3 regions of the Priestia sp. FSL R5-0597 genome follow, and region 2 is predicted to be linked to each of the others. Evidence: riboswitches for the same ligand, from Rfam matches in the RefSeq annotation. Region 2 holds a riboswitch; each other region holds the start of a gene.
What was found. Region 2 has a riboswitch for cyclic di-AMP ahead of MKX72_RS20690 (APC family permease). Riboswitches for the same ligand answer to the same signal wherever they lie in the genome.
Positions count from the first base shown of each region.

Region 1: another riboswitch for cyclic di-AMP. It lies ahead of MKX72_RS19295 (potassium channel family protein); the one in region 2 lies ahead of MKX72_RS20690 (APC family permease).
Region 3: another riboswitch for cyclic di-AMP. It lies ahead of kdpF (K(+)-transporting ATPase subunit F); the one in region 2 lies ahead of MKX72_RS20690 (APC family permease).

Region 1 is NZ_JBBOUZ010000001.1:3,665,839-3,668,040, reverse strand. Features, by position in the region: gene MKX72_RS19305 (Lrp/AsnC family transcriptional regulator) at 1-165, opposite strand, end outside; gene MKX72_RS19300 (hypothetical protein) at 286-744, shown strand; cyclic di-AMP (ydaO/yuaA leader) riboswitch at 860-1,004, shown strand; gene MKX72_RS19295 (potassium channel family protein) at 1,129-1,788, shown strand; gene MKX72_RS19290 (TrkH family potassium uptake protein) at 1,792-2,202, shown strand, end outside.
Region 2 is NZ_JBBOUZ010000001.1:3,899,522-3,901,723, reverse strand. Features, by position in the region: gene MKX72_RS20695 (N-acetylmuramoyl-L-alanine amidase) at 1-509, shown strand, start outside; cyclic di-AMP (ydaO/yuaA leader) riboswitch at 701-842, shown strand; gene MKX72_RS20690 (APC family permease) at 1,005-2,202, shown strand, end outside.
Region 3 is NZ_JBBOUZ010000001.1:3,019,562-3,021,763, reverse strand. Features, by position in the region: gene MKX72_RS15435 (undecaprenyldiphospho-muramoylpentapeptide beta-N-acetylglucosaminyltransferase) at 1-44, shown strand, start outside; cyclic di-AMP (ydaO/yuaA leader) riboswitch at 203-345, shown strand; gene MKX72_RS15430 (hypothetical protein) at 418-555, shown strand; cyclic di-AMP (ydaO/yuaA leader) riboswitch at 571-711, shown strand; gene kdpF (K(+)-transporting ATPase subunit F) at 1,003-1,089, shown strand; gene kdpA (potassium-transporting ATPase subunit KdpA) at 1,114-2,202, shown strand, end outside.

The DNA.
Region 1 (2,202 bases), 230 kb from region 2:
ATCGATTGTATATCCTTTTATAATACCAAAGCTCTCTAGCTGTCTTACTCGCTCTGCCACTGAAGGAGGAGACAGGTTAATTTGTTTTCCTAGCTCTCTTAAGGAAAGACGGCTGTTTTGCTGCAGTGCCTGCAAAATCGATAAATCAATTTCATCAATTTTCAATTGAAAACCTTCTTTCATATTAATGTTTCATTTGATTAGTAACAGCAGATAATATGTTTTATTTGTTATCTGAAATCTCCATTTTTCTTACTATAATAATTAAAAAGGAGTGAGTAAAAAATGGCAAGAGTTTTGTTAACAAACGAAGAGGGAACAAATTTTGAAAAAGCACTGAATTTAATTCCAGATGTAAAAAGGTTGTATGATGAGCTATACGACAAGCTTTGGAACAGTGATATAGTAAAAAGAGAGACTAAGGAAAAAATCAGGCTTTATCTAGCAGGTGTTAACGGCTGTGAGACGTGTATGAGCATGTCATATGTAGGCGATAAGACGCTTAATCAAAAAGTGTTAAGAGAAAAAGAGCTGGAAGAAAAAGATCGACTGCTGTTTCGATTTATAGATGTATACCGAGTGCGTCCAAGGGATTTGACGGATGCTGATATGGATCAATTAAAGAAATTTTACAGTGATACGCAGCTATTAGAGCTTTTGGCCGTTATTAATTTGTTTGATCAATTTCACAAACTGATTGTCGGTTTAGATTTATATGATTTTTGCAGTTTGCAGCGCAAGTGATGTCTTCCCTAAAAATATCTTGACAGACAAAATCCACAGGAGTAAGATAGCTTTCGTGAAGTGAAACGTATCATGAATCGAATCGATTATTCTAAAAAATAGATCATAGACATTTGAATAAAAATCGCTTAATCCATTACGGAGCGGAGGACCCATTATTTACGCACATATTGTGCTCCGGGGTGAATCCTTAAAAAGGTAGGGTTACTCTTAAAACCCGAACCCGACAGCTAACTTCGCAAGCGTTTTGAGGGGGAAGAGTGTGAAAAAACACAGGAGCCTTCCTGTGTTTTTTTGCGCTTTTTTTAAGAAAAACATGTAATTTTTTAGAAAAAGTATAAGCTAAGAGAACACACAGCAGTTGAAGAAAGGAATAAATACATTATGAAAAAACAGTTTGCTGTATTGGGATTAGGTCGTTTTGGAGGCAGTTTGGTTGAAGAGTTTGCTAATTTGGATGTGGATGTGCTCGCTATTGACCGCAATCAGGAGGTAGTAAAGAAATATAGCAACTCAGCTACATATGTCGTGCAAGCGAACGCAATTGATGAAGCTAGCTTAAAAGGGCTAGGCATTCGTAACGTTGATCATGCTCTTATTTCGTTTGGAGACGATATTGAAGCAAGCGTGCTTGCAACGATGCTTTTAAAAGATATGGGCGTTAAGCAAGTATGGGTAAAAGCGGTGAATATGTATCATCAAAAAGTGCTGGAGAAAATAGGAGCGGACAAAGTCATTCATCCTGAGCGCGATATTGCGAAGCGGATTGCTCATCACGTGGTGTCAGAAAAGATCATTGATTACATTGAACTGTCAAAGGATTATAGTATTGTCGAAATTGTCGCTTCTAAAAAGCTTCATAATAAAACGCTGTTTGATTTGAACATTCGTGCCAAGTACGGCTGCAATATTATCGGCTTTCAGCGAAAAGACGGGGAAATGGTGATTTCGCCTACCGCGCATGAAATAATTGAACAAGGAGATATGCTGATTGTTATCGGACATAATCGCGATTTGAACCGTTTTGAAGAAGAAGGAGTTTAACTCATGAAAAAACAAATCATTAAACTCACTCCTCCGCAGCTGCTTGTCTCCATTTTTGGCGGAGGAATTATTATTGGTGCTCTTCTATTGATGATGCCTTTTTCTACTACTGAGCCAATCCGGTGGGTAGACGCCCTTTTTACATCTACTTCCGCTATGACAGTGACCGGCTTAGCCGTCGTAGATACAGGTACGCGTTTTACCGTCATCGGTCAAACGATTATTATGCTGTTAATTCAAATAGGCGGTCTCGGCATTATGTCATTTGCCGTGCTGATTTTTATGATGCTAGGTAAAAAAATTGGATTTAAAGAGCGTATGCTCGTTCAGCAGGCATTAAATCAGACGAGCGTCGGTGGAGTTGTGCTGCTAGTTAAAAGGTTGTTCATCTTTTCATTTTTAATTGAGTTTGTT
Region 2 (2,202 bases):
ATTTAAATTTACCTCGTCGTGCAGTTCCAAATCCATCTCCATCTCCAACACCGACACCAAATCCATCACCTTCTGAACCAGGTGAAAAAACGTATACAATTAAGCAAGGAGATACGCTGTACAGTATTGCACAGAAGTACGGCATAACAGTACAAGCGCTTCAAGAAGCGAATACAGGGCTTTCTGATCCTTTAACACTACAGGTTGGAAAAACAATTGTTATTCCTTCAGGAACTTCACCAACACCTACTCCAACACCACCTTCTGAACAATATCCACTTCCCAATGGAATTTTAAAACAAGGAGATTCTGGAGAAGCAGTGAAACAGATTCAAAGAGCATTAAACGCGGTTAATTTTAAAGTAGGGTCAGTAGACGGAATATATGGAGTACAAACGAAAGATGCAGTCAGACGTTTTCAGCTTGTGTATCTTCCTTATGATGTAGATGGCATTTATGGTCCTCAAACGAAAAACAAGCTAGCAGCCGTTTTAAAAGCAAAAAGTTAAAGAAAGCAGGTCTTCTGTAAGCAGGCAGAAGGCCTTTTGTTTTCCCCTTAAAAGCGCCTTAAGCACTATTTTATCGTTTACGTAAAATAATGCTTTACAAACCATTTGTACGGGAGTATATTATCTAAGAACAAAGGATAGTTATGAAAGAAACTTGTTATCAATCATACCCTTTAACCGAAAATTATATTGACCTGTTATCGCTTAATTCGTCAGAAGTGGGGGACCCAAATTTGTGCATTGTCACTTGGGGTGAATCCTTTTTTAAAAGGTAGGGCTACTCTCATAGCCCGAATCCGACAGCTAACCCCATAAGCGTTTTGGAGAGGAGGTTTAAGCTGTGTAAAAACGCTGAGAACCCTTAGTGTTTTTTTTGTGCGCTTTTTTAACATAAAAAGGTATTTTTTAGGGATAATATCACTTATTCATGAACTTGTAACGGAGCTTAGCAACGAACAGTGAATAGTAGCTAAGCAATCATCGGAGGGAAATTACGTGAACTATTCAGTTCTCAAGAGATTATTGATTGGAAAGCCGCTCAAAACAAAAGAGTTAGGCGATCAAAAGCTTAGTAAGCTTAAAGCGCTGGCTATTTTATCATCAGATGCCTTATCTTCAGTGGCTTATGGAACAGAACAGATTTTGATTGTCCTTGCAACAGTGGGCGTGCTTGCCTATTGGTATTCGATTCCAATTGCGATTGGGGTATTGGTGCTGCTGACGGCTTTAATTCTTTCATATCGTCAAATTATTTATGCGTATCCGCAAGGCGGAGGAGCTTATATTGTTTCGAAAACCAATTTAGGAGAAAATCCTGGACTTATCGCTGGGGGATCACTGTTAGTAGATTATATTTTAACAGTTGCCGTGAGTGTTTCAGCAGGAACCGATGCTTTAACTTCGGCTTTTCCAACGCTGCATCACTATAACGTAGTAATTGCGTGTTTGCTGGTGATTTTTATTACGGTTTTAAATTTACGAGGTGTAACAGAATCCGCTTCTGTCTTAGCTTATCCGGTTTATTTATTTGTGATTGCTCTTATTTTGTTAATAGCGGTGGGCTTCTTCAAAATAGTGACAGGTCAAGTTTCACCTGAGCTTCATACATCTCTCGGTACCGTGGTGCCAGGTATTAGTTTGTTTTTATTATTAAAAGCTTTTTCATCAGGCTGTTCGGCATTGACTGGTGTAGAAGCTATTTCGAATGCAGTGCCTAACTTTAAAGATCCAGGTGCAAAAAATGCTGTTCATACATTAATGCTGATGGGCGGTATTTTAGCCGTTTTATTTTCTGGCATCACGTTTTTAGCTTATTGGCTTGGCATTTCTCCAAAAGCAGATGAAACGGTTGTATCACAAATTGCATCGAGTGTATTTGGACGAAATGGGTTTTATTATTTTATTCAAGGCACCACAGCTCTGATTTTAGTGCTAGCAGCGAATACGGGTTTTTCAGCTTTCCCTTTGCTTGCCGTAAACTTATCGTCTGATAAATACATGCCAAGAATGTTTCAAATTCGCGGCGATCGACTAGGCTATTCAAATGGAATTGTGATTCTTGGAATTGCTTCTATTGTCTTACTTGTCGCCTTTAAAGGAGCGACGGAACAATTAATTCCTCTTTATGCAGTTGGAGTGTTCATTCCATTTACGCTTTCTCAAACAGGCATGATTGTCAAATGGCTTAGAGAAA
Region 3 (2,202 bases), 880 kb from region 2:
ATGCCATTTCAATTCTTGTAAATGAAATTGAGAAAATGAGCTAAAAAAAGCGTTCTTATCTCCTCGATAAGAACGCTTTTTTCTTCTGAAATTATTATTTTAAAATAATGAATAAATATAGAAAAATAAAGCTTTTAAAATTTCAAAAAATGTTGTTGACAGTAAATTTTAACAGGAGTAAGATTACTCTCATGAAACGTTCCACTGTGAAACGCTGAGTCTTTTCTGAAAGAGAAGGAAAGAGCGGAGGACCCAATTATCAGGGGTGAATCTCTTAATTGAGTAGGGTTACTTTCTTGACCCGAACCCGTCAGCTAACTTCGTAAGCGTTAAGAGAGAGGATGGTGTAATCGTGGTCGTTTTCTATAACAGCGGATAGTACGCTCCTTTCAAAATATAGGTGAAAGGAGCGTCAGGATGCATTTATCTAAGCAAATGATTCAAATGATTGAATATCGGGCCATGTGCGATCAGCAATCTTTTGATCTAGCAAACCGCTATTTGTCTACGTTAGCTAATCAAAGTTTTAAACGCAGCAGTAAAAACTATTATTAAGTCTAAAAATTAAATAACAAAGATACGCTTAATCAATTATGAGCGGGGGACCCAATATTTTGTACGTATGTACTAGGGGTGAATCTCTTAACTGAGTAGGGTTACTTCCATAACCCGAATCCGACAGCTAACTCCGTAAGCGTTTTGGGAGTAAAAAATTCGTGTCAATCACGGCTTATTTGTCGTGCATTAAACCGCGGAAGAGAACTCTCTTCTGCGGTTTTTTAATGGAAAAAAATAGCATCACGTCTCACGGTTAGCTTTTTTGGACGTGATGCTTTATGAAAAGAAACCGTCACTAAACTTAGAAGCTATCATTTTTGTTAGGAAACAGTTAGGAGGGAGCAACTTGGATATGATCATGCTTGGAACGCTTGTCATATTAACAGCTGCTATGTACGGAATTATTTGCTGGTCGTCTCATGTAGTAGATGAAAGAGAGGAGAAGTGAACGTGTCGTTCATTTTGTTAGGTATTTCAGTTCTCGTTTTAATTTATTTAGTGTATGTACTGTTAAATCCAGAACAATTTTAATAAGCGGAGGAATAAAAAGTGGGGATTTTTCTACTATCAGTTGCGCTGCTGCTTGTTTTTGTAGCGCTTATTGCAAAGCCCGTAGGTATTTATATAGCGAATGTGTTTTCAAACGATAAAAACACTAGCTTGATAGGAAAGATAGAAACGGTGATGTTTAAAGCAGCAGGAATTAAAGGGCTTAATCAGACGTGGAAGCAATATGCATTTGCTCTTGTTTTGGCGAATACGTTTATGATTTTTGTGGTGTACCTTATCTTCCGGTTTCAAGGGGTACTGCCGCTTAACCCAAGCCACATCAAAGGAATGGATCCGGCACTTGCTTTTAACACGGCCATTAGTTTTATGACAAATACGAACTTGCAGCACTACAGCGGCGAATCAGGTTTGTCCTATTTCTCGCAGATGGCCGCCATTGTATTTATGATGTTTGCTGCACCAGCAACGGCACTTGCAGTAGCAATCGCTTTTATTCGTGGGCTAGCAGGGAAAGAAATGGGAAACTTTTTTGTTGATTTTGTAAAGTCAATTACGCGTATTTTACTTCCTATCGCTTTTATAACAGGCATTTTATTTATGTTTTTAGGTGTCCCTCAAACGTTAAGCGGAACGGTTACTGCCCATACAATAGAAGGGGCAACACAGCAAATAGCAAGGGGACCAGTTGCTTCTTTTCTTTCAATTAAAGAGCTAGGAAACAACGGAGGGGGATTTTTTGGTGTCAATTCAGCTCATCCATTTGAAAATCCTAACGCGTTGAGCAATGTATTACAAATCGTCCTTATGCTTTTATTGCCAACAGCACTTCCTTTCACATACGGAAAAATGATCGGACAGCGTAAGCAAGGCCGCATCTTATTTGTAGCGATGAGTATGCTGTTTATCGTTATTTTAAGCACAGCGTTCGTAACAGAGTGGGGCGGCAATCCAAGACTTGATGCTTTTCATTTAAATGAAGCGAACGGTTATATGGAAGGGAAAGAAGTCCGTTTTGGTGTCGGCATGTCGACGCTTTACGCCATCGTGACGACAGCAAGTGAAACAGGTGCAGTCAACACCATGCACGATACTCTTACGCCTCTTACCGGGTTGTTAACGCTTGGAAATATGATG